DNA from 3 places in the Sedimenticola sp. genome. Region 1 is predicted to be linked to each of the others. Evidence: predicted binding sites of a transcription regulator. Region 1 holds the regulator's gene; each other region holds the start of a gene.
What was found. The regulator FliA, encoded in region 1, starts transcription of late flagellar genes. The targets are predictions, from matches to a motif close to GCTAAAGTTNNNNNNNNNNCNGCCGATA.
Positions count from the first base shown of each region.

Region 2: ACQY5R_RS12710 (chemotaxis protein) is a predicted target of FliA. The motif match lies at 5,189-5,216, and genes of this name have one in related genera.
Region 3: ACQY5R_RS01750 (methyl-accepting chemotaxis protein) is a predicted target of FliA. The motif match lies at 8,241-8,268, and genes of this name have one in related genera.

Region 1 is NZ_JBNKFS010000001.1:20,109-31,022, reverse strand. It holds gene flhA (flagellar biosynthesis protein FlhA) at 1-1,340, shown strand, start outside; gene flhF (flagellar biosynthesis protein FlhF) at 1,428-2,672, shown strand; gene ACQY5R_RS00165 (MinD/ParA family protein) at 2,707-3,546, shown strand; gene ACQY5R_RS00160 (RNA polymerase sigma factor FliA) at 3,543-4,283, shown strand; gene cheY (chemotaxis response regulator CheY) at 4,340-4,714, shown strand; gene ACQY5R_RS00150 (protein phosphatase CheZ) at 4,748-5,461, shown strand; gene ACQY5R_RS00145 (chemotaxis protein CheA) at 5,474-7,693, shown strand; gene ACQY5R_RS00140 (protein-glutamate methylesterase/protein-glutamine glutaminase) at 7,778-8,833, shown strand; gene ACQY5R_RS00135 (flagellar motor protein) at 8,835-9,575, shown strand; gene motD (flagellar motor protein MotD) at 9,575-10,405, shown strand; gene ACQY5R_RS00125 (ParA family protein) at 10,402-10,914, shown strand, end outside.
Region 2 is NZ_JBNKFS010000017.1:48,220-59,133, forward strand. It holds gene ACQY5R_RS12685 (permease) at 1-819, shown strand, start outside; gene ACQY5R_RS12690 (thioredoxin family protein) at 871-1,119, shown strand; gene ACQY5R_RS12695 (hypothetical protein) at 1,330-1,695, shown strand; gene asnS (asparagine--tRNA ligase) at 1,755-3,152, opposite strand; gene ACQY5R_RS12705 (hypothetical protein) at 3,355-4,080, opposite strand; gene ACQY5R_RS12710 (chemotaxis protein) at 4,154-5,107, opposite strand; gene ACQY5R_RS12715 (hypothetical protein) at 5,568-7,364, shown strand; gene ACQY5R_RS12720 (acetoin utilization protein AcuC) at 7,472-8,428, shown strand; gene ACQY5R_RS12725 (glycogen synthase) at 8,545-10,041, shown strand; gene ACQY5R_RS12730 (NAD-dependent succinate-semialdehyde dehydrogenase) at 10,150-10,914, shown strand, end outside.
Region 3 is NZ_JBNKFS010000002.1:103,476-114,389, reverse strand. It holds gene ACQY5R_RS01775 (ATP-binding protein) at 1-2,184, opposite strand, end outside; gene ACQY5R_RS01770 (DUF6394 family protein) at 2,593-2,976, shown strand; gene ACQY5R_RS01765 (potassium channel family protein) at 2,992-4,737, shown strand; gene ACQY5R_RS01760 (hemerythrin domain-containing protein) at 4,954-5,499, shown strand; gene ACQY5R_RS01755 (NAD(P)/FAD-dependent oxidoreductase) at 5,671-6,942, shown strand; gene ACQY5R_RS01750 (methyl-accepting chemotaxis protein) at 7,029-8,207, opposite strand; gene hemH (ferrochelatase) at 8,359-9,378, opposite strand; gene xerD (site-specific tyrosine recombinase XerD) at 9,564-10,466, shown strand; gene ACQY5R_RS01735 (YajQ family cyclic di-GMP-binding protein) at 10,565-10,914, shown strand, end outside.

The sequences.
Region 1 (10,914 bases):
TGCTCTCCACTTCGGCGGCCATCATTGTTACCCGGGTGGCCTCCTCAAAAGAGGACATGGGTGGGCAGATCATCACCCAACTGTTCACCAATCCCAAAGCGCTGACCATTACCGCGGTGGTATTGGGTCTGATGGGTATTATCCCCGGTATGCCAAATTTTGCTTTTCTGACCCTGGCTGCGCTGGCAGGAGGCGGTGCCTGGTGGATAGTGCAGCGTCAGCAACGCGAGCAAGTGGCGGCGACGGTGGAGACCATGCCGGAGCCACCGCCATTACCCGAACAGAAAGAGCTAACCTGGGAAGATGTACAGCCGGTCGACATTATCGGTCTGGAGGTGGGATACCGCCTCATCCCGTTAGTGGACAAGAATCAAGGCGGGCAGTTGATGAACCGTATCAAGGGCGTGCGCAAGAAGTTATCCCAGGAGTTGGGCTTTCTGATCCAGCCGGTACATATTCGGGATAACCTAGACCTCAGCCCCGGTGGATACCGTATATCGCTAAACGGCGTCACCATCGGTGAAGCCGAGATCTACCCGGACCGGGAACTGGCGATTAATCCGGGCAGAGTGTTCGGGACGTTGCAGGGCGTAACCACCACCGATCCGGCCTTTGGTCTGGAAGCGGTCTGGATCGACGCCTCACAGCGGGATCAGGCACAGACCCTGGGTTATACCGTCGTCGATGCCAGCACGGTTGTGGCGACCCACCTGAGTGAGATATTGCAGTCGCATGCCCATGAGTTGATTGGGCATGAAGAGGTGCAGCAGTTGATGGAAGTGCTTGGCCGCAGTGCGCCGAAATTGGTGGAAGATCTGGTGCCGTCGGTTCTGACATTGGGGCAACTGCTGAAGATACTGCAGAACCTGCTTTCGGAGGGCGTGCCGATCCGCGATATCCGCACGATTGCCGAAACATTGGCGGAATACGGTACCCAGAGTCAAGACCTCGGCGCTCTGACCGCCAAAACCCGGGTCGCACTCTCTCGTTCGATTGTTCAGCAACTTGTTGGTCCTGTTGAAGAAATTCCTGTTGTGGTGTTGGATCCTGGATTGGAACAGATATTGCAGCAAACGATTCAGCCTACCCAAGAGGGGGGCGTCGGGTTCGAACCCGGTCTGGCCGAACAGTTACAGAAAGCGCTGGTCGAAACCGCCAGCCAACAGGAAACAGCAGGACAAGAGAGTATTCTTCTGGTCGCGGCGCCCATTCGCATGTGGATGGCGCGTTTCGTCAAGCACAGCGTGCCGGGCATGAGCGTACTCTCGTATAACGAAATACCGGACAACCGCAAGATCAAAGTGGTTGCCACGGTGGGCAGGCCCAATGCAGACACATAAGGCAGCCATCGCTAAACGGTCGATCATTTGAAAATGGCGAGTTAAAGAGCCGTTTGATCGTGTAGCTGGCTGCAGGGAAAGCTAGGTATGAAGATTAAACGCTTTTTTGCATCGGATATCAGGCAGGCATTGCGACAGGTTCGCGAGGCGCTGGGCTCCGATGCGGTCATTCTCTCCAACAAAAAGGTCGATGGTGGTGTCGAGCTGGTGGCGGCTATTGATTATGATGCCGCCGCCTTTATCCCCTCGCCGGAAATCCATACGAAACCCACGCTGGAGCCGGTCAAATCGACCCGCCAGGAGCGGAAAAGTGCTCCCGCTGCCGCATCCACCCCACCTGTAGCTTCTGTGGCTGCATTGAAGGAGCAGGTAATTCCCAAGGTGGAGTGGAGTCAGGATCCGGTCCTGGTTGAAATGCGTCAGGAGATGCGGGCACTTCGTCGTATGATGGAAAATGAGCTTTCCGGATTAAGCTGGCGGGAGATGGGACACCACAAGCCGGAGACGCGTGACCTTTTCCGCAAACTGATGGGACTCTCCATCAGTCCCGATATCTGCGGTGAGCTGGTTGAAAGCGTCACCGACGTAGAGACAGCTGACCAGGCTTGGAGAAAGGCACTCTATTATCTTGCCAACCAGATCCAAACCGTCGGTGATGATCTGCTGGAACAGGGCGGAGTGTTTGCGCTAATTGGTCCTACCGGTGTGGGCAAGACCACGACAGTGGCTAAGCTGGCCGCCCGTTTTGCCCTGCGTTACGGCACCCGTCAAGTGGCGTTGATCTCCACAGACAATTACCGCATCGGCGCCCAGGAGCAGTTAAATACCTATGCCAGGATCCTGGATGTCCCGGTACGATCAGCTGGCACTCGCGAAGAGTTGGCTGTGGCGCTGAACGGATTGACCGGTAAACGGTTGATATTGATCGATACGGCCGGTATGAGCCAGCGTGACGTCAGGCTGAGTGAACAGCTGGCACTGCTGGATGTGGCCGGTCAGGGTGTGCGCAGCTTCCTGACCCTCTCTGCCGCCACCGATTACTCCTCCATGGAACAGGCGATCAGCGCGTTTGGTGCGGCCAAACCCGAGGCCTGTATTTTGACGAAAGTGGATGAGGCCGGTTCACTGGGTGGTGCGCTTTCAGCGTTGATACACAAGGCGCTACCCTTGGCCTTTTTTGCTGACGGTCAGAAGGTACCCGAAGACCTCCATTTGGCTCGTTCGCATACGCTGGTCAGCAAGGCCGTGGCATGTAGCAATGGGGGCGCGGAGTATTCCGACGAATACCTGGCCCTGGCGCTCGGAGGTGCGAGAGCAAATGCTCATGGTTGACCCAATAACTGATCAAGCAGCAGGATTAAGACGCATGGTACAGCCTACACCGGTACGGGTAATCGCGGTCACGGGAGGTAAAGGCGGAGTCGGTAAGACCAATATTTCGGTAAACCTGGCCGTTGCCATGGCGGAGATGGGGCGTCGAGTGATGTTGCTCGATGCCGACCTTGGGCTCGCCAATATCGATGTGGTATTGGGTCTGCATCCGCAGTACGACCTGTCCCATGTGTTAAGTGGTGAACGCTCTCTGGAAGAGGTCGTATTGCAGGGGCCGGCCGGCATTCGGGTGGTGCCCGGGGCATCGGGTGTGCAGCAGATGGCCGAATTGAGTGCCGCTGAGCATGCCGGTCTGATCCGCGCCTTCAGTGATGTGGGCGGCGATCTGGATGTGTTGATTATCGACACGGCGGCGGGTATCTCCGATACTGTGGTCAGCTTTAGTCGAGCGGCGCAGGAGTTAATCGTGGTGGTTTGCGATGAACCGGCATCAATCACGGATGCTTACGCCATGATCAAGCTGCTCAACAGGGAGTATGGGCTGGATCGGTTCCGTATTCTGGCGAACATGACCCGCACGGCTGAAGAGGGGCGCAATCTTTATAACAAGATGTGCCGTGTCACAGACCAGTACCTGGATGTTATGCTTACCTACATGGGCAGCATTCCTTACGACGAAAATCTCAGAAAGGCCGTGAAATCACAAAAACCCGTGGTTCAAGCCAACCCGCGTAGCCATATCGCAAAAATATTCAAGAATCTGGCGCAAAAGGCCGATAACTGGCCTGTACCGGACGGTGCTAGCGGGCACCTGCAGTTCTTCGTGGAACGGCTGATTCAATACACAAGTCAGAGCGGGGAGATAGGCCGGTGAACGGATTAGCGAGCTATACCGCGATTCAGGAGATGGATGCCGACACCTTGGTGAACCGGCATGCGCCACTGGTCAAGCGTATTGCTTATCATCTGATGAACCGTCTGCCACCCAATGTTCAGGCGGATGATCTGATACAGGCAGGGATGATCGGTTTGCTTGAGGCAAGCAGAAATTACGATCCCAGCCAGGGGGCCAGCTTCGAAACTTATGCAGGGATTCGCATACGGGGAGCCATGCTGGATGAGATTCGGCGTAGCGATTGGACTCCCCGGTCAGTACATCGGAAAGCCAGAATGGTCGCGGATGCCATGCGATCCATAGAGAATGAACAGGGGCGGGATGCACGGGATGTAGAAGTGGCAGAGATACTGGATATGAATTTAGTTCAGTATCATCGCATTCTGCAGGATGCGGCGGGCTGCCGGATCTTTAGTATTGAAGAGCTGCAGGCGGTGGGCGAGCTCCCCTACGACGGCAACGACAGCGAGTCGGCGGGGCTGTTTGACGGCATGCAGAAAGACGCCTTTAAGAAGGCCCTGGCAGAGGCTATCGCCGGTTTGCCGGAAAGAGAGAGATTGGTTATCGCACTCTATTACGACGAAGAGATGAACTTGAGAGAGATTGGCCAGGTTCTTGGCGTCAGTGAGTCCAGGGTGTGCCAGATACATAGCCAGGCGACGTTGCGACTACGCGCCCGCCTGGCAGATTGGTTATCCGATACAGATGAGTTCTGATCGGTTTATGAAAACGCATAACGGCATCGAGTTTGGAGGTTGCCTTGAATAAAAACATGAAGATTCTCATTGTGGACGATTTTTCCACAATGCGACGGATTATTAAGAATCTGCTTCGGGACCTGGGGTTTACCAACACTCAGGAAGCAGACGATGGTAATACCGCTTTGCCCATGTTGCAGTCAGGTAACTTTGATTTCCTGGTAACGGACTGGAATATGCCGGGTATGACCGGTATTGATCTGCTGAAGGCGGTGCGTGCGGATCCGAATCTGGTGAAATTGCCGGTGTTGATGGTAACGGCTGAGTCAAAGCGCGAACAGATCATTGAGGCGGCACAGGCAGGTGTCAATGGATATGTGGTGAAACCGTTCACCGCCGTAACTCTGGAAGAGAAGATAAGCAAGATTTTTGAACGTGTAGGCAGCTAAGCGTCAGCATGACAAATCCGTCTGGAGAACTGTATGGATAGTGATGAACGTCTGATGCTGGCAAGACAACTGGTTGAACAGCTTGAGGCAGGCAACGAGGAAGAGGCGACGCATATTAGCGCCATGCTCTCGGAAGGTGTTGAGAGCAAACTGTTTGTTGAGGTAGGGCGGCTCACACGGGAGCTGCATGAGGCGATCAATGAGTTTCTGTTGGATCCCCGCATCAATGAGATGGCACAAATAGATATTCCGGATGCCAGTGAACGATTGACCTACGTAATCAGCATGACTGAAAAATCCGCCAATAAAACCTTGGGAGCCGTAGAAGCAGGGTTACCGCTGGCGGATGACCTGGGCAAAAAGGCACTGGCAATTTCAGCGCAATGGGAACGCTTCTGCAATCGGGAGCTGTCGGTCGATGATTTTCGGGAGTTGAGTAAGGATTTGGGTAGTTTTCTGACCTTGACAACGGAAAGGTCGAAGCAGTTGCATAGTCATTTGACCGATGTGTTGATGGCTCAGGACTTCCAGGACCTGACCGGACAAATTATCCGGCAAGTGATCACCCTGGTACACGATGTTGAAGACAAGCTGGTACAGCTGGTTCGGATATCCGGCTCAAAATTGCCAGAAAAACAAAAAGATGCAAAGAAACTGGAAGGACCCGTTATTCCCGGCATTGATCAGGGCAATACGGTCAATGGACAGGATGATGTGGATGACCTGCTATCCAGTTTGGGCTTTTAGAGGTGTCGAAGCATGGCCATTGATATGGATGACGAGATCCTGCAGGACTTCCTGGTTGAGGCCGGGGAAATCCTTGAGCAACTGAATGAACAGTTGGTGGATCTAGAACAACGCCCCGACGATTATGATCTCTTGAATGCGGTTTTTCGTGGCTTCCATACCATCAAGGGCGGCGCAGGTTTTCTGAGTATTGACCCGCTGGTAACGGTTTGCCACCGCGCAGAGGACGTATTTAATCTTTTGCGCCAGGGGCAGCGTCGGGTAGATGCGGTCCTGATGGACGCCGTGCTCCAGGTGCTCGACGTTGTTAATGAGATGTTTGCCAAGGTGCAATCGGGTGAAGAGCCGGATGACGCTGACCCGGTATTGATTGAAACGCTCCACCAATTGGCTGTTCCTGAAAGTGAAGTAGCGGATGAGGTTCCTACTGTTACATCCGCAGCCGAATCTGAGCCCGAACCCGAATCAGACCCCGAACCTGCCCAGGTGGTTGAGGCAGCAGGATCGCCTGTCGACCCGGCGCTTGGCGGCGATGATATTACCGAAGAGGAGTTTGAAAAGCTGCTGGACCAGCTTCACGGAACCGGCAAGCACGGCGGCGTTCCCGCTCAAGCCGACCCGGTGAAAGCGGAGCCGGTAACTGAGGCGGCTCCCGCTGGCGGTGATGACATCACTGAGGAAGAGTTTGAAAACCTCCTGGATCAATTGCATGGAAAGGGGCAGTTTAAGGGGGTGCCGACGGCGGCTGAAGAGAAGGCGGCCGCCGCCAGGGCCAAATCGCCTGTCCCCCAGGTCGCCGCTGCCGCGACGGCAGACTCCGATGAGATAACGGAAGAAGAGTTCGACGCCCTGCTCGATGAATTGCATGGCAAGGGTCAGTTCGGCGCGATCAATGGCGTGGCGGAAGCTCCGAGCGCCAAGTCAAGTGCTGCCGCCAAGCCAGCTAAACCGGCCTCAAAACCGTCGGAAAAGCCGAAGCCGACTATACAGCGATCTGCCCCTGAAAAAGCAAAGGCCCCAGAAAAAAACGACGCCGGACAAGCCCGCAAGGCCCCTCCGGCTACGGCAGAAACCACTATCCGTGTTGATACCGCCAGGTTGGATGAGATCATGAATATGGTCGGCGAACTGGTGTTGGTGCGCAATCGTCTGGAAACGCTCAAGGCCAAGCTTGGAGACGAAGAGGTAGCCACGGCGGTAGCCAATCTGGATGTGGTGACTTCGGATCTGCAGAACTCGGTGATGAAGACCCGCATGCAACCGGTGAAAAAGGTATTTGGCCGTTTTCCCCGGGTGGTGAGGGATTTGGCACGCAGTCTCAAGAAGGAGATCGATCTTGAACTGCACGGTGAAGAGACCGACCTGGATAAAAATCTGGTCGAGGCGCTCTCCGATCCCATGGTGCACCTGGTGCGTAACGCGGTGGATCATGGCATCGAAAGTCCGGATGAGCGGGAAGCGGCCGGCAAGCCCCGTAAAGGCAAGGTGGTACTTTCAGCGGCTCAGGCTGGCGACCATATCCTGCTGACGATCGCTGATGACGGTAAAGGCATGGATCCCGATGTGCTGCGTCGCAAGGCGGTTGAGAAGGGCATGATGGATGAAGAGGCCGCGGCGCGTCTGGATGATAAAGATTGCTATAACCTGATATTCGCGGCCGGGTTCTCGACCAAGACAGAGATCTCCGATGTTTCGGGACGCGGGGTCGGCATGGACGTGGTGAAGACCCGCATCGCCCAGATGAATGGCCAGGTTGAGATTGACTCCGAGTACGGAAAAGGGAGTTTGATCACCATTAAACTGCCGCTGACACTGGCCATTCTACCAACCTTGATGGTGGTTTTAGGTACGCAGCCGTTTGCCTTGCCGTTGGCGAGTGTGGTGGAAATATTTAATTTGGATCTGCGCCGTACCAATGTAGTGGATGGACAGTTAACCATCATGGTTCGTGAGCGGGCGTTACCGCTTTTCTACCTGCATAAGTGGTTGGTGCCGAACAGTTCGCGGGAGAACCGTGAATCGGTCGGTCACGTTGTCGTCGTGACGGTGGGCAATACCCAGGTCGGATTGGTGGTGGATCATCTGATCGGCCAGGAAGAGGTGGTTATTAAACCTCTAGGCGCTCTGTTGCAGGGCTTGGACGGCATGGCAGGGGCGACGATTACGGGTGACGGTAATATAGCCCTGATCCTTGATATCCCGGGGCTGATGAGAAAATATGCCCGTCGCTGATCGCCAATCCAATTCGCGAGAGGTGGTTGCGGTAAGTTTTAATCGTCTCCTGCCAACTCCAGGTAATCAGCGAGATGCGCACCCATGATTGCCTCCCGGGTGCGTGTACTGATCGTTGATGATTCGGCCTTCTTCCGCAGAAGGATAGCCTCTATTCTGGGCACGGATCCGGCGATAGAAGTGGTCGGTTTTGCCGGTGATGGACAGAGCGCAATACGGGAAGCCCGGCGGCTGAAGCCGGATGTGATCACCATGGACGTGGAGATGCCGGTACTCGATGGCATCAGTGCGGTAAAACGTATTGTGGCGGAAAATCCGACGCCGATCCTGATGTTTTCGTCATTAACCCACGAAGGGGCCAAGGCGACGCTGGATGCGCTAGAAGCGGGTGCGGTGGATTTCCTGCCCAAGCAGTTCGATAGTTCAACGGGTCAAGAAGCATCGAAACTGCTGGTCCGGCGGGTGTTGGCAATCGGAACGCGCGGCGTCACGCGTCGGCTCGGTACCATTATACGACCCCAACCGTCCGTCAAGCCTGTCGAGCCCAGGGCAGTTGCTCCGGTCCATCGCGGAAGTTACAAACTGGTGGCTATTGGGGCATCCACGGGTGGGCCGGTGGCTATTCAAACGTTGCTCGCTGCACTGCCCAGCGATTTCCCCTTGCCGATAATCATTGTTGTGCATATGCCGGCCAGTTTTACCCCGGCCTATGCGGAGCGGCTCGATACCCAGTGTGCCGTTAGCGTCAAAGAGGCGGTTGATGGTGATCTGCTGCGTCCGGGACACGCCTTTCTTGCGCCGGGTGGCAAACAGATGATTCTGGAACGCCGCGGAGAGGGGGCTGTCATCAGAATCAAGGAGAGCACTTCGGATCAGACCTATCGTCCATGTGTGGATGTGAGTTTCGGATCAGCCGCCCGTTTGATGCCACGTGAAGTGTTGGCCATTATTTTGACCGGAATGGGGGCGGATGGAAAACAGGCGGCACGTGCACTCAAGGAGGGAGGTTCGACTATTTGGTCGCAAAGCGAGGAGAGCTGTGTGGTATACGGAATGCCTCAGGCGGTAGAAAAGGCAGGGCTATCCGATCGTGTACTAGCCCTGGCGGATATCGGCCCCAATCTGATCAAGGCGGTGTGATGTGGATTATCTGAGCATAGTCGGTGTCATTATCGCCTTTGGCGCAATCCTGGGAGGGAATGCGCTGGAAGGCGGCGAGGTAGGGGCGCTGGCTAACGGGCCGGCGTTGGTGATTGTGTTTGGCGGCACCGTGGGTGCCATCATGCTGCAGACGCCGATGTCGGTGTTTTTGCATGCCCTGCGTTCGGCGGGAAGTGTCTTCAAACCACCCAGGCAACAGTTGAATCCCACCATCAAAAAACTGGTGGATTGGAGCAATATCGCCAGAAAAGAGGGCTTGCTCGGACTGGAAGAGATAGCGGAAAAGGAACCGGATCTGTTTATTCGCAAAGGTATGCAACTGTTGGTAGACGGCAGTGAGCCGGAAGTTATCCGCAATATTCTGGAAGTGGAGATAGAGACCCGTGAGCACCATGATTTGCAGGCGGCCAGGGTCTTTGAGGGTATGGGCGGATACTCGCCTACGATCGGTATTATCGGTGCTGTCATGGGCCTGATTCATGTCATGCAGAATCTAGCGGACCCCGGCAAGCTGGGTAGCGGTATCGCCACGGCATTTGTGGCTACAATTTATGGTGTCGGACTGGCAAACCTGTTTCTCCTTCCGTTTGGCAACAAACTGAGGGCGTTGGCGCTGACCCGGACACATTATCGGGAAATGGTGGTGGAAGGTATCGTATCCATTGCCGAAGGGGAAAACCCGCGCAATATTGAATCCAAACTTCAGGGATACATTATCTGATGGCGCGCAGAAGACGGCATGAGGAGCATGACAACCACGAACGGTGGTTGGTCTCCTATGCCGATTTTATTACCCTGCTGTTCGCTTTTTTTGTCGTGATGTACTCCATTTCGTCGGTCAACGACGGTAAGTATCGGGTGTTGTCCAATACCCTGACGGAAGCTTTTGTTGCCCCGGTACGCAGCAAGGATCCCATCCAGGTCGGTGAGGAAGTGCGTACCCTTGAGCCGCAGATGGGTGATCCGGTTATTCCGGAGCAGAGCCGTCCCCAAGAACTGAGTTCAGACCCGATGTCCGAAAAGCAGGGTGGCGATTCCATTGTCGAGATCCGGACACTGGATGCAGTCCAGGACTCGCTGTCCAAGTCGCTCCTTGAGTATGCCGATCAAGGGCTAGTTAATGTGACCCACACGGATAGGGGGATAGAGGTCGAGATGAAGAGCAGTATGCTCTTCGATAGCGGCAGCGCCCGACTTTCGCGAGAGGCGCTCAAAGCCTTGCGCAAGGTGATTCTGATCGTCAAACCGTTGCCCAATATGATTAATGTGGAGGGGCATACCGATAATGTCCCGATCAATACCATTAGCTTTCCGTCAAACTGGGAACTGTCGGCTGCCCGTGCCGCCAGCGTGGTGCACTATTTCGCCAAGCTGGGCGTCGCTTCCGATCGAATGGCAGCGATTGGTTACGGCGAATTCAGACCGCTTTCCAGCAACGACACAACCGAGGGCAGGAAAAATAATCGACGTGTCAATCTGCTTATTATGTCGCAGCAGATGATGGATAGCAGTGGATACACGCCTGAGGCTTCTCCCGGGGGTGTGAAATGAAGGTCTGGACAATTGCCAATCAGAAAGGGGGCGTTGGCAAAACCACCACCGCGGTAACGCTGGGGGGGCTCCTTTCGGTATGGGGGTTCCGTACGTTGCTGGTGGATATCGACCCGCACGGTTCATTAACCAGTTATTTTCGGTACGACCCCGATGTTATCGAGGAGAGCACCTACAGTCTGTTTCAGGCAGCGGCGGATAAAAAAACCATTGACCCGGCCACACTGTTGTACAAAACCGGCACGGAAGGGCTGCAACTCTTACCGGCATCGGTTGCGCTGGCGACGTTGGATCGGCAGGCAGGACGTATGGAGGGGATGGGCTTGGTGCTGAAACGGGCTTTTGAATCTCTGTCGGGGCAGTTTGACTACGTGATGATCGACTGCCCTCCGATGCTGGGTGTATTGATGGTGAATGCGCTGGCGGCCTGTGAGAGGTTGGTGATCCCGGTCCAGACGGAATTTCTTGCCCTGAAAGGGCTGGAACGTATGCTTCACACGTTAAAAATG
Region 2 (10,914 bases), on a different contig from region 1:
ATGGGCATCATCCAGACCTATTTCGCCCCGGAGCGTACCCGCACCCTGCTTGCCGGCAGACGCTTAGGGCTGGGGAATTCACTGGCGGCTCTGCTCGGTATCGTCACCCCCTTCTGCTCCTGTTCGGCGGTGCCGTTGTTCATCGGCTTTCTCTCTGCCGGCGTGCCCCTCGGTATCACCTTTTCATTTCTGATTTCAGCGCCGATGGTGAACGAGGTGGCCCTGGCACTGTTACTGGGTCTGTTCGGCTGGCAGGTAGCTGTACTCTATCTGGCACTCGGCCTCTCGGTAGCCATTGTTGCCGGCCTGCTGATCGGAAAACTGGGTATGGAACGACACCTGCAGGATTGGGTGCGCGACATCGCGACCGGCACCGGCACACCGGCCAGCAACGCCGGCATCCGCTGGCAAGGACGCTTCCAGGCCGGCTGGCATCATGTCACGGAGATTGTCGGTAAGGTCTGGCCCTACATCCTGATCGGTATCGCGGTCGGCGCCGCCATTCACGGATTTATACCGGAAGATTTCATGGCTTCCTTTATGGGCAAGGAAGCGTGGTGGTCGGTACCGGCGGCAGTGGTGCTGGGTGTACCCCTGTATACCAACGCCGCGGGCATCATTCCCGTAGTCGAGGCGCTGATCGGCAAGGGGGCTGCACTCGGCACCACCCTGGCCTTCATGATGAGTGTTATCGCCCTCTCGCTGCCGGAGATACTGATCCTGCGTAAAGTACTTAAACTACCGCTGATTATCACCTTCATCGGGGTCGTTTCCGGTGGCATTTTACTGGTTGGCTATCTGTTCAATCTACTGATCTGATTCATCCTCAACGATTCAATACCCTGACGACATTCACTTGGGAGACATAGCATGAAAACCTTCAAAGTACTCGGCACCGGCTGCGCCAATTGCAAAATCACGCTCAAACTGATTGAGGAAGAGGCCCGATCCGAGGGGGTGGAGATTGTGTTGGAAAAGGTGGAGGAACTGAGCGAAATCATGAAATACGGCATCATGAGCACACCGGGCGTGATACTGGATGATCAGGTGGTGCACGCCGGCGGCATCCCTTCCAAAGCGGCTATCCGCGGCTGGCTGATGGGAAGTTCGACCCATTAAGGAGATATCCTGGATGGGGATTGTGGCGACACGATAAGTCCGGGACAACAGCCCAGGATACCAAACACGATTACCCTGTCGCTCGGTTGATCTGCAACAACAACCGGTTAAACGCCGCATAAAGCACCCCCACCCCGCTCCAATCGCAACTATAGTTTAGGCAGGAGGGGTGAAAATCCCTCTGTCAAAACGGATCCAGAAGGTGCGACGGTGAATCAACCCGATAATTCATTAATGCGGCTTATCGCCATGTATTTCTCCCCCTTTGCGTTGCCGCATCGGGTTGCCGGAAAGCACGCCAGCCGACATGAAAGGGATCGCATCCACCGCTACAACCTGTTGCATCTTCGCCCCTTTATGCGGCGCTATATCTTCCGCTCCGGCCAGCTGATACTGGGTTGCTTTATCGCCTCTCTGCTGTTCGCCAGCCTGCTACCCTTCCCGTTGCTGGCCATCGCCGCTTGCCTGGGGATCATCCTCGCCGTACTCCACACCGTGCTGCTGATTTTCATCCAGCAATCGGCAAATAATATGGCAGCCCGTGAAGGCTTGAAGAATGATGAAATCGAGCATTAAATGCCCCGGGTGCCGGTACTGTAATCCCCCGCGTTGATCAACACAAATATGACTGCCGCCTAGAAAGGGGCATGTTTCGGTGTGCGGGGGAACGGGATGGCATCCCGAATATTCTCCATGCCGGTAACATAGTTCACCACCCGCTCAAACCCCATACCGAAGCCGGCGTGGGGCACCGTTCCATAACGGCGCAAATCCCGATACCAGCCCATATCCCCCGCTATTCCCAGATCGGCGATTCGCCTGTCCAACACATCGAGACGCTCTTCACGCTGGCTGCCGCCAATAATCTCGCCAATACCCGGTGCCAGTACATCCATCGCCGCCACCGTTTTCTCATCATCGTTCAAACGCATATAGAAGGCTTTGATCGAGGCCGGATAGTTCATCAGGATAACCGGGCGACCCACATGCCGCTCGGCCAGGTACTGTTCATGTTCCGACTGAAGATCCAGCCCCCACTCCACCGGGAACTCAAAGGCGTGCCCGCTGTTACGCAGAATGTCGATCGCATCGGTATACTCCATGTATTCGAAATCACTACCGATCACCGTCTCCAGCCGAGTAATGGCTTCCTTGTCGATACGTTCGGCAAAGAAAGCCATGTCATCCTGCCGTTCATCCAGTACCGCCTTGAAGATGTATTTGAGGAAATCTTCGGCCAGCGCCGCATTGTCATGCAGATCGGCAAAAGCCACTTCCGGCTCAACCATCCAGAACTCCGCCAGATGCCGGCTGGTATTGGAGTTTTCCGCCCGGAATGTGGGTCCGAAGGTGTACACCTTGCTGAGCGCGAGTGCGTAGGCCTCCGCATTGAGCTGACCGGAAACGGTCAGGAACGCTTCCCGACCAAAGAAATCGGCTTCAAAATCGACCCCGCCGCTGCCAGCGCGCGGTAAATTGTTTAAATCCAAGGTACTGACCCGAAACAGTTCACCCGCCCCCTCACAGTCGCTGGCGGTGATAATCGGGGTATTCACCCAGTGATAACCCCGCTCATGAAAATAGCGATGTATGGCACTCGCCAGGGTGGTGCGTACACGGGAAATGGCGCCAAAGGCATTCGTCCGGGGGCGCAGATGAGCCACCTGCCGCAGATATTCGAAAGTGTGGCGTTTCTTGGCAATGGGATAAGTATCCGGATCATCCACCCAGCCGATCACAGACAGGGACGACGCCTGGATCTCCAAGGCTTGCCCCTTGCCGGCCGATTCGCTGAGTTGCCCGGTAATCTCCACGGCGCAGCCGGTGGTCACCTTCAGCACATCACGGCTGTAGTTGGGCAAGCTGCTGGGCACCACGGCCTGGATGGCATCGAAACAGGAGCCGTCATAAACGTTGACAAAGGAGATGCCGGCCTTGGAGTCACGTCGGGAACGCACCCAGCCGCGGACGGTCACCTCGCTGCCGATGGCAGCGGTAGAGGAGAGCAGGGTTTTGATAGCAAAATTGGGCATGGCCATTATCCGAATAATCTGCGGTTTACATTGCCTGGAAATCTGCCATTCGCAGCCTGGCTGGCGAAGAGCTGATCATGAGATCGCCGGGTCAGATTTCAGGTCAGGCCGTTGCGGGCCAGATTGCCGGATTATACATGCATGACTGATACAGGGGAGACGCAATACCGGTAGGTGTTTAGAAAAAAGGAGGGGGGGGCTCTCATGCATCCTGCTGCTGACCGGCCGGTTGCTCACCGGGGAGACGCTGATCACTCATCGCCGCCACCAGTTCCCTGGATTCACTCTTTAACTGGCTGGCCAGTGACGTGCTTCGGGGCCGGGTCATCAGAAACGAATCCAAGGCGCGGGCCGCTCTGGCCGCCGCTGGCCACTCCCCTTTCTGCGCGTGATCAAGCGCCATCTTGGTATAAAAACGGCTGGCGGCAGTGATCTGGAATTCAATCAATTTCAACTGATGGGCCGTCCGATCCGTCTCTGGGAGCCTGCGTCCCAAAGCCGGCCCGGCCAATAATCCGTAGATCTCGTTTAGACCGATGATGTAGCGATTAAAGGCATCCAGCGATGAGAGGGCCGCCACATTGACCGATGCAGCACCTTCCGATTCAGATCGCGCACGCTCTTGTGCCTGCATGACCTGTTGACTGATCTGGGGTTGTCGGGGAAATACCTGGCGTACTGTGATATATCGGGCCAGCAGTTCGTTCCGTAGGAGTTTGCCTATACCGGGCGGCAGACCACCCCCGCGGGTCTTATCAATCGCCTCTTCGATCTGCTGTATGCCGACCATTAGACGCTGAACCGCGAGACGCTTGGCGGCCGTATACTGTTCATACTTCTGTGCCAGGCTGCCTGCCAACAATAACAACAACAGCAGTCCGCCGATCACCACGAACAGGCGCAGATGATCAGGAATGAAATCCAACATCGCCATAACGCCCAATAGATATCAATGATGTCAGAACGGATATTTTAACCAGTCGAAATAACACCCGGCATCGTCACAGACGATCTTTCATAATCTCCTGCAACTTGGCCGCCAGCTCAACCGGCTGGAATTTCGGCACATAGGCATCCGCCCCCACGCCTTTGCCCAACTCCTGGTTGGCATCGGCAGAGAGCGAAGAGTGCATGATGACCGGAATATCCGCCAACCTTGGGTCCTGCTTAATATTCTTGGTCAGGACATAACCGTCCATTTCAGGCATCTCCACATCGGTGAGGATCACCTGGACATAGTCGCTCGCTTTATTTCCTGTTGCCTCAGCCCTGTCGGCCAGATCTTTGATCTTTTCCCAGGCCTCTGCGCCATTGGACGCACTGAGGTGTTTAACCCCGATATGATCGAGAGTTCTAATGATTTGGTCGCGGGCAACGGCCGAATCGTCGGCAAAAAGTACCGTTATGTCATCACGGTCGAGCCGTTCGATGCCTTCAAACAACTCTTCACCTTCGCCAAAACCAGAGGTTTTCGCCAACACCATCTCCACATCCATGATCATGACGATGCGCTTATCGGACAGCTCCGTTACCGCCGTCACCAATCCGCCGTGTTGTTGCGCCATCATTGCCGGCGGCACTTTTACATCTTCCCATGCCAGGCGCACGATATTGTCAACCGAATGCACCAAAAAACCCTGCACATTCTTGTTGTATTCGGTCACGATCAGGATACTGGGCTTTTCCTCAGAATTGACCCCGCAGAATTTGGGCAGGTTGATAATCGGTATCATACTGCCGCGCAGACTCACCATCCCTTCCACCGAGGCGGGCATATCAGGCGCACGGGTAATCTCCGGGATATGCATCACTTCCCGCACCTTGAAAACATTGACGCCGAAAGTCTCCTCCCTTCCGGTAATCGAGTCGCGTCCCAAACTGAACAGCAACACCTCTAATCGATTGGTGCCTGCCAATTGTGTGCGACTGTCTACTGAATCAATGAAGTTTGCCATTACATACCGCCGATCAATGGGTTGAAGTACCTGAGTTTATCGTGCCTGAAAGGCCCTGGTTTTAGCTCCAGATGGTTAGGATAGCGGCCGTTGGGCTGATTGCTTTAGTCGAATCCAATTCACAATATATACTTTGCCTAATCATTTGTTTTTACTGATAATAAAATCCTTGAACCGGATAGCTGCGGCACCCTGATAAAGACTTTTAATTCTTATGAGGGCGCGCATTTTACCATCGCTGAGTGTGGGGGTGGCGGCTAACCGATGTTATGCGTTCGTCCCAGTTAGCTTAAACTGTCTAGTCAGATGAAAAAACTGAGACCCATTGCATTAAATATTCGGTTTGAAGTTGCCATTATCTGGCTATTCTATGTATACAGGGTCACTATCGTGTAACCGGTTGTCTCGCCACCGGTAGAGATGAACTAACCCTATCGGTTATTTGCCCGTTGAGAAGTGTATGGAACTATCGGCACAGCAGACAGCACTGCTGGAGAAATATGACAGCCAGGATGTGCTAGGACTGATTCGCCTCGTCGATCAGATTAAAAATGCCCCTGATTACATGGCGACCTATCGCCGGCTACTGGCGAAGGGCAAACTCACCTCCTCTTCTGTCAAACAGGAAGAGCTGGCGACTGCCCTGATCAGTGAGTTGGAAGATATCCTGGCCGACAGCCCCGAAAGAGTCATTCAGGCCAATTACTTTGAGATTGGTGAACAGCTCAAGAAGAAATTTGGCGAAGAGGTGGCCAACGTTTATCTGACGACCAAGATGCCGGACGATTTTTTGATGGCGATTCGCCAGAATCCGGAGCATGGCGATAGCAAAAAATTGACCGATGACCTGGTCGAAGAGTACAAAAACGCCTTGATTCGGATCGAGCAGGGCCGGCGGACCGTCTCTGACCTGCTGCAACCCTACAGTAATTTCCCGTTAAAGAACGCCTCCATCCTAAACAGCCAATTTAACCAGCTCTATGGCTTGCTGAGATCCAATTACAAGTATCTGTCGGTTAAACCTTATCTGTTGAACATCATCCGGCTGATGCAGGCAGAGGACTACCACCTGGACAAGGATCAGGAGTCCAAGGAGGAAACGACCGAATTCAACCTGTTCAAAGAGTATAAGTCGACCGGCATCGAGCCCAGCCTGGCAACCCAGATTTCGCTCCACCTGGCATTCCTGAGTCTGATGAAATACATCAAGAAACATCAGCTGCTGCAGGAAGAGGCCTACAATAAAATCTCCGGCCAAGTCACCTACGTCATGCAATACAAGACGCCGGAGAGCCTTTCACCGAAAGCGCGCAAGATTTTTAACGATCTGCTGCAACAGATCAATCGCGACGAACCGGCCATTCTACGCAAACTGGCGGCCACCTTTGTCGATGAGTACCTCTGCGCCGAAGAGCAGATGCGTATCCGCCATCGGATGATTGAAGCCGAGTTGGCCTTTACCAATGAATTCCTAAAACAGGTGGCACCTACGGCCAATCAGCTCTCAGAGGAGAATGAGGCGAAGGTCAAGGTCGCTCTGGAGAAATTGGTCTGCCTAAAAGAGGTGTTCGAACTCTCCACCAAACAGATGCAGAACGCCGCCAGCAAGCCCTTTGCCGAACTCGAGCGCACCGCCTTGAGTATATCCACCGCCCTGAGCCCAACCCAGCTCGCCAGTTGGATCAAGATCTACTCCATTCTCTTTTCCAACGCCACGCTGCTGTCCCACAGCAATGCGGTCATGACCAAAGAGCGCGAAATCGAGCTGGACAAAATGCGCAGCCTGATTTCCGACCTCACCACCTATCACCTGATACAGAATATCGCCCAACTGAAAGTGGTGGTAGACCGCTCCATCCTTGTACCGGATGACGAGAAGGTTTCCCAATTCAAGCAGTTCAGCGATATTCTGAAAATCAAGCTGCATGGGTTGATGGATGCGGACAAGCAGAAGGAAAAGTCTCTGCGGGAAATGATCGATGAACTGGTATTTCTCAAGAACGAGTCAGCCCAGTTTGTCATTGCAGAAACCTTTGCCGGATTCCAGGATATCGTCGACGCCTTTAACTCAGGGGTCAGTGATTATTTTGTGCGCGATAAAGAGGCGCTGCTCAAAGAGTCCCGCGCCTTGTATAACGAAATCTGCAACCAGTGCCTCAAAGGCGTTATCAAACGGCCGGTTCTATCCCGACATCACAAAAATGACACCGCGCCGGAGCAGAAAAAGCGCTCCTGGCTCGGCCGACTCTTTTCCTAACGCTGCGGCCATGTCGGTAGACAACGGGCCAATTGCTGTCAAAGTCTCGCCATACGGTTACATCGCGGCTATTTCGGGCCTATTCATCAGCCCCGGGGGCGCCAGCCATGTTTGTCTATGCGGGTGAAGCGCTCGCACGCTACGGATTTGGCGAAGGACACCCGCTGGGGCCGGACCGTTTCTATGCATTCTGGCAAGCCTTACAACAGTCGGAGCTGTTTAAACAGTGCACAATCAAAGCGCCCGTGCAGGGGCATACCGAAGATGCCCTGCTTTTTCATACTCCTGAATATGTAAAGCGGGTACAGCAACTCTCGGCTCAGGGAATCGGCATGCTGGACCCGGATACGCCGGTGTTCCCCGGCCTGTTCGAAATCGCACTGGTAGTGGTGGGCACCGTTTTGGATGCTGTAAATGAAATCATGCTCGGGCATACCGATCAGGCCTTTGTTCCCATCGCCGGCCTGCATCACGCCAGCCGCACCTCTTCCGCCGGGTTCTGTGTTTTCAACGACTGCGGTATTGCTGTTGAAGCTTTACGTCAACGCCATGGCGTTCAACGGGTGCTCTATTTCGATATCGATGCCCATCATGCCGACGGGGTCTTCTATGCCTTCGAACAAGACCCCGAACTGCTGTTTATAGATCTGCATGAAGATGGACGCTACCTCTACCCGGGCACGGGCAGTAAAACAGAGACCGGTAGCGGACCGGCACGTGGCACAAAGCTGAATATCCCGATGCCGCCGGGCGCCACCGATGAAATTTTCTTTCACATTTGGCCGCAAATTACCGAATTCATGGAACGGCACCAGCCTGAATTCATCATCCTGCAGTGCGGTGCCGACAGCCTTGCCGGCGATCCGATTACCCATCTGCAATACAGCGGTGATGTGCACTACCGAACGGCCAATTACCTCCGTCACTATGCACAGAAAAACGGTAATGGGCGGGTTCTGGCCCTGGGTGGCGGTGGCTACAACCACGCTAACATTGCCCAGGCATGGCTGCAGGTGGTACGCGGTTTACTTGATGCGTCAGCTGGAAATTCGCCCACGCAATAAATGTTGTATATACTCCGAGCGGTTCTGTTTTATACCCGCTCACTCTTTACAATAATAAACGATCGCTATGATGGCATGCCTGGAAAGGCGCCTGACCGGTGACAAAATTGAACAGTATGAATAGAGTCCTCACACCGAATCCATATCGAATTCTATTCGCTTCACACGCAATCCAATCCTTGGGTGGGCTGAGCGATCTCGCCGCATTCACCTCCGCCATGACCACCGCACTGAGCACCATGGGTCATGACGTAAGGTTGATTCTGCCGGCTTATTCCGCCCTGCTTTCCGCTCTCGACAGCGTTACCCAGATATCCACCATCAAATTACCGGGCACCCACCGAGGGGCTCGTCTATTACAGGGCCATTTGAGTCCAGGGCTACCGCTCTATCTGGTCGATATACCCGGACAATTCGACCAGCCTGAAAGCCAATACATCGACGAAAATGGCCGTCCGCAACCGAAAAATGCGCTTCGATTCGGCCTCTTTAGCCGTGTTGTGGCCTTGATGGCCATCAATCAGGCGGGTATCAATTGGCAACCGGAGCTACTGCACTGCAATGGCTGGGAAACGGCGCTGGCTATTCCCCTCCTGGCAAATGAATGGAGCCGTCCTGCAACCGTCTATACGCTGCATGAAAGCGAACAACCCCAATTCCGTGGCGATCAGATCAGCGCGCTTGCCCTACCGGTCGAGCTGCTGAAATCCGGCATCCTGGAGAGGCAGGGCCGGATATCCTACGAAAAGGGAACACTGCTGACGGCCGACGTGCTGGCGCTCACCAGCGCCGGTTTCCGGGAAGAGATACTGGAAGATCAAACCTCTCACCCGCTGGCACACCTGATAAAAAAACGGCGTGATCAACTGTATGGCATCCCGTCAGGTTTGGACTATCAGTACTGGAGTCCCACCACCGATAGACATATCGAACAGCACTATGACAGCACCTCATTTGAACTGAAAAAGCTCAACCGACAACGCCTGGTCTCGGAGTTGAGCCTGCCGCTGAATGATCGGGATATGCTCATTGCATACTTGGCAACCTCTTCCAACACCGACAACCCAGCGCTGCTCGCTTCGCTACTGGAGTCTCTGGTGCCGGATGCGCCCCTGCATATTCTGGTCGCCGCCGCTCACGCCGGCCCGGCCCTGCAACCACTGCTCGACAGTGCGGCAAGTCATCCCGGGCGGATCAGTATCCACCCGGGGATAACGGAACCCCAGTGGCACCGTATATTGGCCAGCAGTGACTGCCTGCTACTGCCCGCCACCCGCCACCCATCGGCACATCAGGCACAATGTGCGCTCAGTTATGGAACCGTGCCTATTGCCCAGACCACCGCTTCGTTGCGCAACACCCTGACGGACGCCACACCGGCCAATCTGCTACACGGTAACGCCACGGCCTTTCTCTATGACGATGCCACACTTGAGCCATTAAACGAGGCAGTCAGCCGGGCCATGGCATGCCATGCCAAACCGGTCATCTGGTGGCAAAAGCTGGCCCGGCAAGGGATGGACCAGAGCTTCCCTATCACTGAAACGGCCGCGCAATACCTGGAGTGTTATCAAGCGGCAATCGATCACCCAATCACATATTCGCTCTCCTGAAGTGCACCATTTACCCCGATATCGCTGCATTGATAGGTGCGGTTAATAGTGTCAACATGAAATATATAAGCGGCCAGGCCGACAACAGATCCACGGTGGTATAACCCGATGACTGACAACAACTTTCTGAAAAACCAGGCCTACATCAACGGTGAATGGGTATCCGCCGACAACGGCCAGACTTTCACCGTCACCAACCCGGCAGACCATAGCGAAATCACCCAGGTAGCCTCGGTCGGCAAGGCCGAAACCCAGCGCGCCATAGAACTGGCCGAACAAGCCTTTCGCCTTTGGCGCAAACGTACCGCTCAGGAGCGTAGCCAACTACTGCGACGCTGGTATGAACTGATCATGGAAAACCAGGAAGCCCTGGCGCAACTGCTCAGCCTTGAACAGGGCAAACCGCTGGCGGAGAGCCGTGGCGAAATCGTCTATGGTGCCAGCTTTATCGAGTGGTTTGCCGAAGAGGCCAAGCGTGTCTACGGTGATGTCATCCCGGCCCATGCACCTGATCGACGCTTTGTCGTGATCAAACAGCCGATCGGTGTGGTAGCGGCCATCACGCCTTGGAACTTCCCCAACGCCATGATCACCCGCAAGTGCGCACCGGCCATGGCTGCCGGCTGTACCGTGGTCATCAAACCGGCACCGGACACCCCGCTCTCTGCACTGGCTTTGGCAGCACTGGCCGATGAAGCCGGCATCCCGCCGGGTGTATTCAACGTGTTGCCCACCGATAATGCCGTCGAGGTAGGTGCCGAGCTAACCGGCAACCCTATCGTGCGTAAACTCTCGTTCACCGGATCCACCGCCGTCGGCAAACTGCTCATGGCCCAGTGTGCCGGTACCGTAAAAAAAGTCTCTCTGGAGTTG
Region 3 (10,914 bases), on a different contig from region 1:
GCGTGGCAGGTCGGGATCAAGAATGGCCGCTTTGTGCAGGTTGAACCAGTGTGGGCGGTTGTTGATCGGCACTTCCATGTGATGAATATGTTCATCCTGGGCCAGCGCGAAACCGGCCAGCAATTCACCCCAAGGTTGGGTTAAGGTGGAGAGCTTGCGGCCGGTAGCTTCGTTACTGGGTACGCCGCTCATTACCTCCAGGGCCAGGTTCCAGGTGACCACCGTATGGTCCGGATCCACCGCACACACGCCGAGGGGCAGGTCCAGCAGGATCTGTCGATGATAGCGGCGCAGCGCATCCAGGTCGGCGGTCAACCCCTTCAGTTTGCTGCGGGACTGCTCCATGCGCTCTTCCATATGACGGATCGAATCGGCCAGGGCGGTCTTGGCATCGGCATCGATCTTGAGCTGCTGGTTGATGATCATGTGTGCCATGGCCGGGCCCAGCAGGCCCGACAGGTTGCGCTCAATGCGTTGCCTGAGCCGCTTCAACTCACGCGGGCGGGTCTCGGTGCGTTCCAGCTGCAGATCGTCCAGTGCCTGGTTGACCTCCATCTCGGCTGCCTCCTGCCCCAACATCACGGCCAGCCCCTCGGCAAACTGGGTAGGGGAGGCCGCGGTCAGAGTGCCGGACAATGGGGCCATAATCGCCACTTCGCTACGGCAGGCAAAGGCGGTCTCTTCCTCTTCCGGTGATTGGCGGGTCATCAGTGAGATGATGGCGAACAGCAAGCCGTTGCAGGCTAGGGACCAGAAAGTGGAGAACTGCCAGGGATCCAGTCCGGAGGTGTCCTGCATGGCCGGCAGGTCGATACCGGTGGTGAGAAAGCCTGATTTCTCCAGCAGCGGCAGCAACAGGGTGATGATCCATATGGTGATTCCCCCGAGCAGGCCGACGATAAACCCTTCGCGGGTAGCTCGACGCCAGTAAAGCAGTCCGATGATGCCGGGGAAAAACTGGGCCACCGCCACAAACGAGATCAGTCCCAACTGCACCAGCCCCTGATTGTGTTCCAGCACCTCGTAGAAGATGTAGCCGGCAAAGATGATCAAGCCAATCAGCAGGCGCCGGCCCCACAGCAGCCAGCGATACAGGTCTACCTTGGGATCCGGGTAACTGGCTGGCAGCAACAGGTGGTTCAGGCACATGGAGGAGAGTGCCAGAGTGGAGACGATGACCATGGCGCTGGCAGCCGAAACGCCGCCGATAAAGGCTACGATCGGCAACCAGGCTGGACCTTTGCTGAGGGTAATGCCGAGCACATAATAGTCGGCGTCCATGTTCAACTGCAGATACTCACCGGCCCACAGGATGGGTGGTATGGAGAGATTCAGCAACAGTAGAAACAGCGGGAATGCCCAACTCGCGGTTGCCAGGGAGCGGATCGACAGGTTTTCCGTGAAAGTCATATGGAACTGTCTTGGCAACAGGAACGCGGCGCAGAAGGAGAGGAACAGCAGGGTGGTCCAGGGGCCTTCCCGCACCGGTTCATAGAGTTTTTGCAGCGCCTCGGGATGTTCGGCCAGATACTGGTTAATCGATTCGGGGCCGGAGAAGACGCCGAAGATGGCGAAAAATCCCACCATCAGCATGGCGATGATCTTGACCAGGGACTCGAAAGCGATGGCGGCCACCAAGCCCCGGTGCTTTTCACGGGGTGAGATGTGACGGGCACCGAACAGGATGGAGAACAGCGTCAGCATGCCGCAGAAACCGAGAGCCAGCAGTTGCGGGATTTCGTCGTGCGTCAGCACCTGGATGGAGCTGGTGACGGCACGGATCTGCAGGGCGATATAGGGCAGCGAGCCGAGCAGCATGAACAGAGTCACCAGTACCCCGCCCCACTGACTGCGGTAGCGGAACGCGAGCAGGTCGGCCAGCGAGGTGAGCTGGTATTCCCGGGTCAGCCGCAGCAACGGTTGCAGCAATACCGGACTCAGGATGAATGCGATGGTCACCCCGAGGTAGACGGTCAGAAACTGGTAGCCCTCGCTCTCGGCGAAGCCGACACTGCCGTAGTAGGTCCAGGAGGTGGCGTAAACCCCCAGTGAAAGGACGTAGACCGGGGCGTTATCGGTCCATCGATCGGGTACCAGTCCGCTGTCGGTGACGTAGGCGACGAAGAAGAGCAGCAGTAGATAGAACAGGCTGGCCCCGAACAGGATCTCCAGGTCATAAGTCATGGTGTGGATAGCGCCAGCGTAACCAAGCCCCCAGCAGAATAACGCATAGCCACAGGGCATAGGGCATGAGCCAATGAGCCCGGTCGTCCGCCCACCAAGCGGTTAGGGGCGAGGCGAAGAGAAATAGGGCGAAAAGCGCCAGTAACAGCGCACTCTCTCTTAACCGAATCGGGTCGGGATGGCTTTGCATGCGGCAAGAGTACCAGTTGTTACCAATAGTAACAACTTGGCTGGTTGGCGCGTGCTGCCGGTCTCCCGAGTCCTCGGCAATATCGCCGGATGAGTCAATTCCAACATGGGACTTGGTACAACTGAATACAGGTCGTATGATCGGGTAGGGCTTTGCTTCCGTGCCTTGAGGTTTGATAACCAAGGTCTGGATAATCGGAGAGAAAAAGAGGGTGATCGATGAATCCTGAAAAGGTGGTTTTTGGCTTTTTTATTGTGTTGGCGCTGACGCTGAATTTCGGCTTTTTTGTAGGTGAGATCGACAACCCTGATCACCACCACGTTTATGAGCTGTTTGCCGTGGTGGTGGTCAATTTGATCGCTACCCTGCTCAAGTTCGGAGACCGAACCCAGATGGGGGCGGTGTTGCTGGCCACCAGCCTGGTGGCGGTACTGCAACTGCTGGCGGCGGCGCTGATCTGGGCAGTGGCCGAGCATGCCTCAGGTATCGGCCTGACGCCGGCCATGATGGCGAGTATCGTCTCCCTGTCGGGCGGGGCCATGCTGGCCAATGTGATTTCCGTGATACTACTGGTAATCGAGACAGTGATGCTGCGGCGTTAATCCCGGCTGGCGACTATGCATAGCATCTTTTTCCTCATCTTTCGCCGTATGCGTCAGCCACTGCTGACGTTGGTGATGACCTATGCCATTGCCGTACTGGGCCTGACGCTGATTCCCGGACAGGATGCTGTCGGTAATCCTTGGCGGATGGATTTTTTTCATGCCTTTTATTTCGTCAGCTTTATGGCTACCACCATCGGTTTTGGCGAAATCCCTTATCCCTTCACCGATGCGCAACGTCTCTGGGTCACCTTTTCCCTCTACGCCACGGTGGTGGTCTGGATCTATGCTCTCGGTACGCTGCTCTCCCTGGTGCAGGACAAAGCCTTTCAGCAGGCGCTGACGGAGCGTGCATTTGCCCGCCGGATACGCCGCATACGGGAGGATTTTTACCTGATTTGCGGTTACGGGGAGACCGGCGGCGCACTGGCTTACGCCTTGACCGAACGGGACCGGTCAGTGGTTGTGATCGATATCGACCCCGACCGGATCAGCATGCTGCAGTTGGAGAATCTGCGCCGCTTTATACCGGCCCTGCATGGCGATGCGGCGCGCCCCCGTTATCTGTTGGAGGCCGGTCTGAAGCATGCGCGCTGTAAGGGGGTGGTGGCGCTGACCAATGACAATGAGGTAAATCTCAAGGTCGCGATCACCAGTAAGTTGCTGCATCCTGAGATCAAGGTAATTTGTCGGTCCGATTCCCATGATGTGGAAGAGAACATGGCTTCGTTCGGCACCGACTACATCATCAATCCGTTTGATACCTTCGCCAAACATTTGGCCACCGCCCTGCAGGCGCCGGGGATATATCTGTTACACCACTGGCTGACCGGTGGCCGGGGCGTTGACTGGGAGGTGCCGGTCAACCCTCCTGCCAAAGGACGGTGGATTGTTTGCGGATATGGTCGTTTCGGACGGGCAGTCTGTCATCGTCTGAAGAGCGAAGGGATCGAACCGATGGTGATCGAATCGATGCCGGGGATGACCGGCATGCCGGAATCGGGCTTCGTACTGGGGCGCGGGACCGAGGCGAAGACTTTGCATGAAGCGGGCATCGATCAGGCAGTCGGTTTGGTTGCCGGTACCGATAACGATGCCAACAACCTTTCGATCATCATGACCGCGCGGGAGCTCAGGCCGGAGCTGTTTGTGATTCTGCGGCAAAATCATAAGGAGAATCAGTCGATTGTCGATGCGGTAAACGCCGATATGGTGATGCATCCGAGTGCTATCATCGCCAATCGTATCCGGGTATTACTCGGTACCCCCTTGTTGTATCAGTTCACCAGTCTGGCGCTGCACCAAGACGATGCTTGGGCGCAGAGTCTGGTTAAGCGCATCGGTCAGTTGGTCGGTTACCATCCCCCTGCTATCTGGGAGGTGTTGCTGGATAGCGAAGGTTCCCTGGCGGTCTGTGAGGCGCTTGATAGCGGTCGGAAAGTCATCCTCAGCCATTTGTTGGCAGATCCGGTCACGCGAGAGAATACACTTCCCGTCATCTGCTTGCTGTTGAAACGCGGAGGGACAAGTCTGATGCTGCCTGAAGGTAGTGAAGGGGTCAGATTAGGTGATCGGTTGCTGTTTTGCGGGCGCCGCCAGGCACGCGACCGCATGGAGTGGTGTCTGCAGAATACCCATGCGCTGAATTATATTCTGACCGGAGAGGTAACCTCGGGCGGTTGGATTTGGCGAAAACTGGGACTGAAAAGCCGTGTAACGCTAACGGGTCAGCAGGTGGCAAGTAAGGATAATGGTGGTTGATGGGGGGCCGAGCTGAAATTATTTCAGTGAGGTGCAATGGCCCAAGATCGGTTAGGATGAAGGTCTAGCCTGGCCCCGGATGAACCGGCTGAAAAGCGTTAGCATGCTCTGAAGAGCGGTTCGTCTACGCGGAGCTGACACGAATTTTATGGGATAGCAAAAAATATGCTTATACCCAAATCACTGGATTCTTAGCTTGTTATATGGAGGCATCCCATGCATTATCTATTGGAAAAACTACATAAAGATCATAGGAATCTGGAGAAAATTCTCGATCTGTTGACGGCTCAGCTGGATCACTTTCTGGCAGGACGTGAGTCCGACTTCGATCTTAAGATTGAACTGCTGGAGTACATGGAGGCCTACGCCGATCAGGCGCACCACCCGCTGGAGAATGCCATGTTTACGGTGGCGAAGCCTCTGGCTGGTGAAAAGGCTGATCTAATGGATCGCCTGATGCAGCAGCATCAGGAACTGGCGCATTTGACCCGTACCTTTCGCAACTCCCTGGAGAATATCTATCAGGGCGGGGTGATGCCGCGGGAAGAGCTGGAGGTGCAGGGCAGGGAGTTTATCGCGCTGCAGCGCCTACATCTGGCGCTGGAAGAGCAGGAGGCGTTTCCACTGCTGGAGCAAGTACTGCAGGAGAAGGATTGGGATCAGATTGTTGAACAGTCCCCCAATCATGCGGACCCGGTGTTCGATAAGCCGGATAAAATCCGTTTTCAGACTCTGTTTGAGTATCTGAGTAAGGTCGAATAGAGGTGTGGCCTTGCACGACACAGGTGGATGTCGTGTAAGGCCAGTCAGGATGACGGCGTGTATTAATAAAGAAATCACCGTAGGATTCAGGAGTAGAAACCGATTGATTCAGTGCCGGCTGGGCATGTATAGATCATTGTTAACAGCGACGTTCCTTGGGAGGAAGAGAGTATGGCTCATATCGTTGTATTGGGGGCAGGTACAGGGGGTATGCCCTGCGCCTATGAATTGAAAGAGGCACTGGGCAAAGAGCATCAGGTCACGGTAATTAATGAGCGGGAGGAGTTCCAGTTTACCCCTTCCAATCCCTGGGTGGCGGTGGGTTGGCGCGACCGCGCCAGCGTGACCTTTGACATTCGTCCTCACCTGGAACGTAAAAACATCGGCTTTATCGCCAAACGCTGCAGCAAGATTGATGCGGTAAACAATACTCTTGAGATGGAAGATGGCGAGGTAGTCAGCTATGACTACCTGGTGATCGCCACCGGCCCCAAGCTGTTCTTTGAAGAGGTGGAAGGCGCCGGGCCGGCTATCGGAAACACCCAGTCCATCTGTACGGTGGATCATGCACTGACCGCCTATGATGCTTACCAGAAGCTGTTGGATGATCCCGGACATGTCATCATCGGTGCCATGCCGTTTGCCAGCTGTTTCGGGCCAGCTTATGAGTTTTCATTCATCATGGATGCCGATCTGCGTAAGCGCAAGATTCGCGACAAGGTACCCATGACCTACGTAACCTCCGAGCCCTATATCGGTCACCTCGGATTGGGTGGTGTAGGCGATTCCAAGGGGTTCCTGGAGTCTGATCTTCGCGCGCACCACATCAACTGGATTACCAACGCCAAGGTCACCAAGGTTGAAGAAGGCAAGATGCACGTCGAGCAGTATGATGACGGTGGCCATCTGGTGAAGACCCATGAACTGGAGTTTAAATACTCCATGATGCTGCCGTCGTTCAAGGGTGTGGATGCGGTCGCCAACGTGGAGGGGCTCTGTAACCCCCGCGGTTTCGTTTTTGTCGATAGCCATCAGCGTAATCCGACTTATCCGAATATCTACTCGGCGGGCGTCTGTATCGCCATTCCGCCGGTTGAGGCGACAGCCGTACCGACCGGAGCCCCCAAGACCGGTTATATGATTGAGTCCATGGTTACGGCGATCGTGCATAACATCGCCGATGAATTGGCGGGACGTGAGTTGTCGACCAATGCTACCTGGAACGCCATCTGCCTGGCCGATATGGGTGATACCGGTGCCGCCTTTGTGGCTCTGCCGCAGATCCCGCCGCGCAACGTAGCCTGGTTCAAGAAGGGCAAATGGGTGCACATGGCCAAGATCGCCTTCGAGAAGTATTTCATCCGCAAGATGAAGAAGGGCACATCCGAGCCGATCTACGAGAAGTACATCCTGAAGATGTTGGGTATCGGCAAGTTGAAATAACGGTCACCAACCGAAACAGAAAGCCCGGCGATTAGCCGGGCTTTTTTTGTGCCGCGAAGTGATCACCTGGTCGGGAAATTGGTGAATCAGTGCTGGAACTGCTCCAGCAACTGTTTCAACTCATGTGCCTGATGACTCAGGTTGGTGCTGGAGTTGGCGACCAGCTGTGCACCTTGGGAGGTGCTGTGGGAGGCGTCATCGATACGTCCCATGTGCTCTTTTACCGTGACGATCAGGGTGTTCTGGGATGTGGCGGCCGTGGACAAGCTGTTGCTGATCTGGTTGACCGAGGAGATAGTACCGGCGATCTCTGCCAGCAGTTCCGCCGCCCGCTCGAAATGCTCTTCTGTCTGCATGGCGCGGTTACGGGCGTTCTCCATCACGTTCACGGCCGAACGTGAACCTGTCTGCAGTTGGCCGATGATTTTTTCAATCTCTTCGGTGGATTCCTGGGTGCGGGTTGCCAGGGTGCGTACCTCATCGGCCACCACGGCAAATCCGCGCCCCTGTTCGCCGGCACGGGCGGCTTCGATGGCGGCATTCAGTGCCAACAGGTTGGTCTGCTCGGCGATGTTGCGGATGACATCCATGACGATACCGATACTGGCACTTTTCTCATCCAGTTGTCCGATCACTTCACCCGCTTTGTTCATATCCGTGATTAACGCCGAGATGGAGCCGATCGCCTCGGTGGCAATCAGGGTACCCTCTTTGGCGTGCTGGTCGGCCTGTTCGGTGGAGTTGGCCGCTTCAATGGCCATATCCGAAACTTGGTGAATGGTGCCGCTGATCTCGTCAATCGCCTGGACCGACTGATGGGTCTCTTCCTTCTGTTGGGCCGCCTGCTCCCGGGCCTGATTGGCGATTTCAGCAAGCTGGTGGATATTCTCATCCAAGGCGTTGGTGGAGTGGCCGATGCGGCCGATCATGTTGCGCAGGTTGGTGGACATCAGGTTGAAGCTGTTGATGATTTCGCCGATCAGATCATGGCTCACCATGGTGCATTGGTGGCTGATATCGTTGTTGCTGATCGCTTGGGCGACTTCGGAAATCCGTTTCAGGCGCCGCAGCAATACTTGCTTGCAAACCCAGTAATTAGCTATGCCGATGGTCAGGCCGGCAATCAGGCAACCGATGTTGAACCAGAGCTGCATGCCGGGCTTCCATTCCACAAAAAACTGCGCATAGAGGGGAAAGAGCAGTCCCATTGCCAAGCCAAAGCCCAAATAGGCCATGAGAAGTGTGCGCAGAATACTTGGCTTCATAGACAATTACCTGATTGTTATTGGGTAACTGAATAGCGGCAATACCTCCTTGATCTTTATGGTCATTAATATAAGTATTTCTTATTGATGTGATAAGTGTAGGTGGCTGTTGCGGTTCGGACGACCAACAGATTGCACCGGGCCGGTTTGGTTAGGGGTGCCGCCAGAGATGTTTGGTCACCAGACCGGTGAGGGCATCGATATGCGTCGGTCTGTCATTCAGTGCCGGTATGTAACGGTAAGTTTGTCCACCAGCAGCGAGATAGTATTCCCGGTTTTCTTCCCCGATCTCCTCCAGTGTTTCCAGGCAGTCGGCCGGAAAGCCGGGGCAGATAACATGGACCCGTTTCACGCCCTTGGCACCCCACTGTTTCAGGGTTTCATCGGTATAAGGTTTTAGCCACGCCTGCCGGCCGACCCGTGACTGGAAGGTGATTGCCCACTGTTCCGGTTTAAGTGCCAGGGCGGCCGCCAATCGCTCAGCTGTAAGCCGGCACTCATCCGCATAGGGGTCGCCTTGATCGGCATAGGTTTGGGGAATGCCGTGAAACGAGAGCAACAGGCGGTCGCACTCACCTTCGGTCTGGGTAAATTGCTGTACGCTCTCTGCCAGAGCATGGATATAGCCCGGATCATCCGGATAGCGGTTGATAAAGCGTAGCTCGGGTAACCAGCGCCAGCGCCTTAAGATACGGCTGATTTCGTCGAAGGTGGAGGCGGTGGTGGTGGCCGAATACTGCGGGTAGAGCGGCAGCACCAGGATACGTTGTGCATTGGCTTGGCGCAGGGTTTCCAGCCCATCCTCAATTGAGGGAGAGCCATAGCGCATGGCCAGCACGACCTTGGCTGGGCTCTCCAGCCTTTCATCAAGACGCTGCTGCAGCGCGTCGGCGATCGCCCTGGAGATGACCAGGAGGGGAGATCCTTGATCTGTCCAGACTTTGCGATAGGCTTCGGCGGAGCGTTTTGGTCGGATACGCAGAATGACGCCGTTCAGTATCAGCCACCAGATCAAACGGGGAATCTCCACGACCCGGGGGTCGCTGAGAAACGCTTTCAGGTAACGCCTGACATCGGTGACCGAGGGGGAGTCAGGTGTTCCCAGGTTGGTGATCAGGATACCGGTGCAGGGAGGGGTTCGGTTATCGGGAGCGGGTCCGTGAAATCGCATGTGCTGCTTCGGGTGGCTGACATAAGTTCGGCCTATGATCCCCTATTCTACCGGTGAGGCGCAATGCCCGACCCGGTGATAAGGGCGGCGTGCCGCCGCTCGGTGTATGATGACGGCACCGCCCGGGACTTCCGTTGTCTGGGGGGCGAATTTAACCGGCGTGAGACATAGGTGGATGAGTGGCTATGGTGGAAGCAGCGGACAGCGCGATCATTGAGCGTTTTGCCGATGCGTTGTGGATGGAGCGTGGGCTCAGCCGCAATACCCTGTCTGCCTACCAGTCCGACCTGGTCAAGCTGGCGGAGTGGCTGATCCGTCAGCGTCATACCAACCTGTTGCAGGCGAGCCAGGATGACCTGCTGGCGTATTTGGCGGCACGGGCGGTGGCGGGCAAAAAGGCGCGCTCCTCGGCGCGTATGCTCTCCTGTCTCCGCCAGTTCTATCAACACGCGTTGCGAGAGGGGTGGGTTCGGTTGGACCCTTCGGCGCAGATCGATTCCCCGAAACTGGGACGTCCCTTGCCCAAGTCGCTGACCGAACAAGAGGTGGAAGCGCTGTTGGAGGCGCCGGAGATTGACGATGCCGAAGGGATGCGGGACCGTGCCATGCTGGAGTTGCTCTACGCCACCGGCCTGCGCGTTTCCGAATTGGTCGGTCTACAGTTCTCCCAACTTAGCCTGAATCAGGGGTTGGTCAAGGTGATGGGCAAGGGGGGCAAGGAGCGGCTGGTTCCCCTGGGCGACGAGGCGGTGGAGTGGCTAACCCGTTTCATCCGTTCGGCTCGCCATGAACTTTTACATGAGCGGCCCAGTGACGACGTGTTCCCCACTCGACGCGGGGCGGCCATGACCCGGCAGGCGTTTTGGTACCGGATCAAGAAACACGCTGTCACGGCGGGTATCAACAAACACCTTTCACCCCACACCCTGCGCCACGCCTTTGCCACCCACCTGTTGAATCATGGCGCCGACCTGCGGGTGGTGCAAATGCTGTTGGGACACAGTGATCTCTCCACTACCCAGATCTATACCCATGTAGCCCGTGAACGCCTGAAGAGTATGCATCAGCAGCATCACCCCCGTGCCTGAAGGAAGGTCCATGGGGGATCATCTGTTGGGCCGCGCTTGACGGCGGGCAATATGGTAGCCTTATCCGACCCGAAACCGAGTATAGAGGAGTGAAACCCGTGCCATCATTTGACATCGTCTCCGAAGTGGATATCCAGGAGGTTCGCAATGCCGTCGATCAGGCCAAGCGCGAAGTGTCTACTCGCTTTGATTTCAAGGGAACCAAGTGTAGTTTCGAATTGAAGGATGCCGAGGTCACATTGAAAGGTGAGCAGGAGTTTCAGCTTCAGCAGATGATGGATATCCTGCGGCAGAAAATGGTCAAGAGGAAGGTCGATATCGCCTGCATGGATATCAAGGATCCGGAGACCACGCTGAATGCGGCTACCCAGAAGGTGTTGATTAAACAGGGCATCGAAACCGACACGGCCCGCAAGATGGTGAAGAAGATCAAGGGGAGCAAACTCAA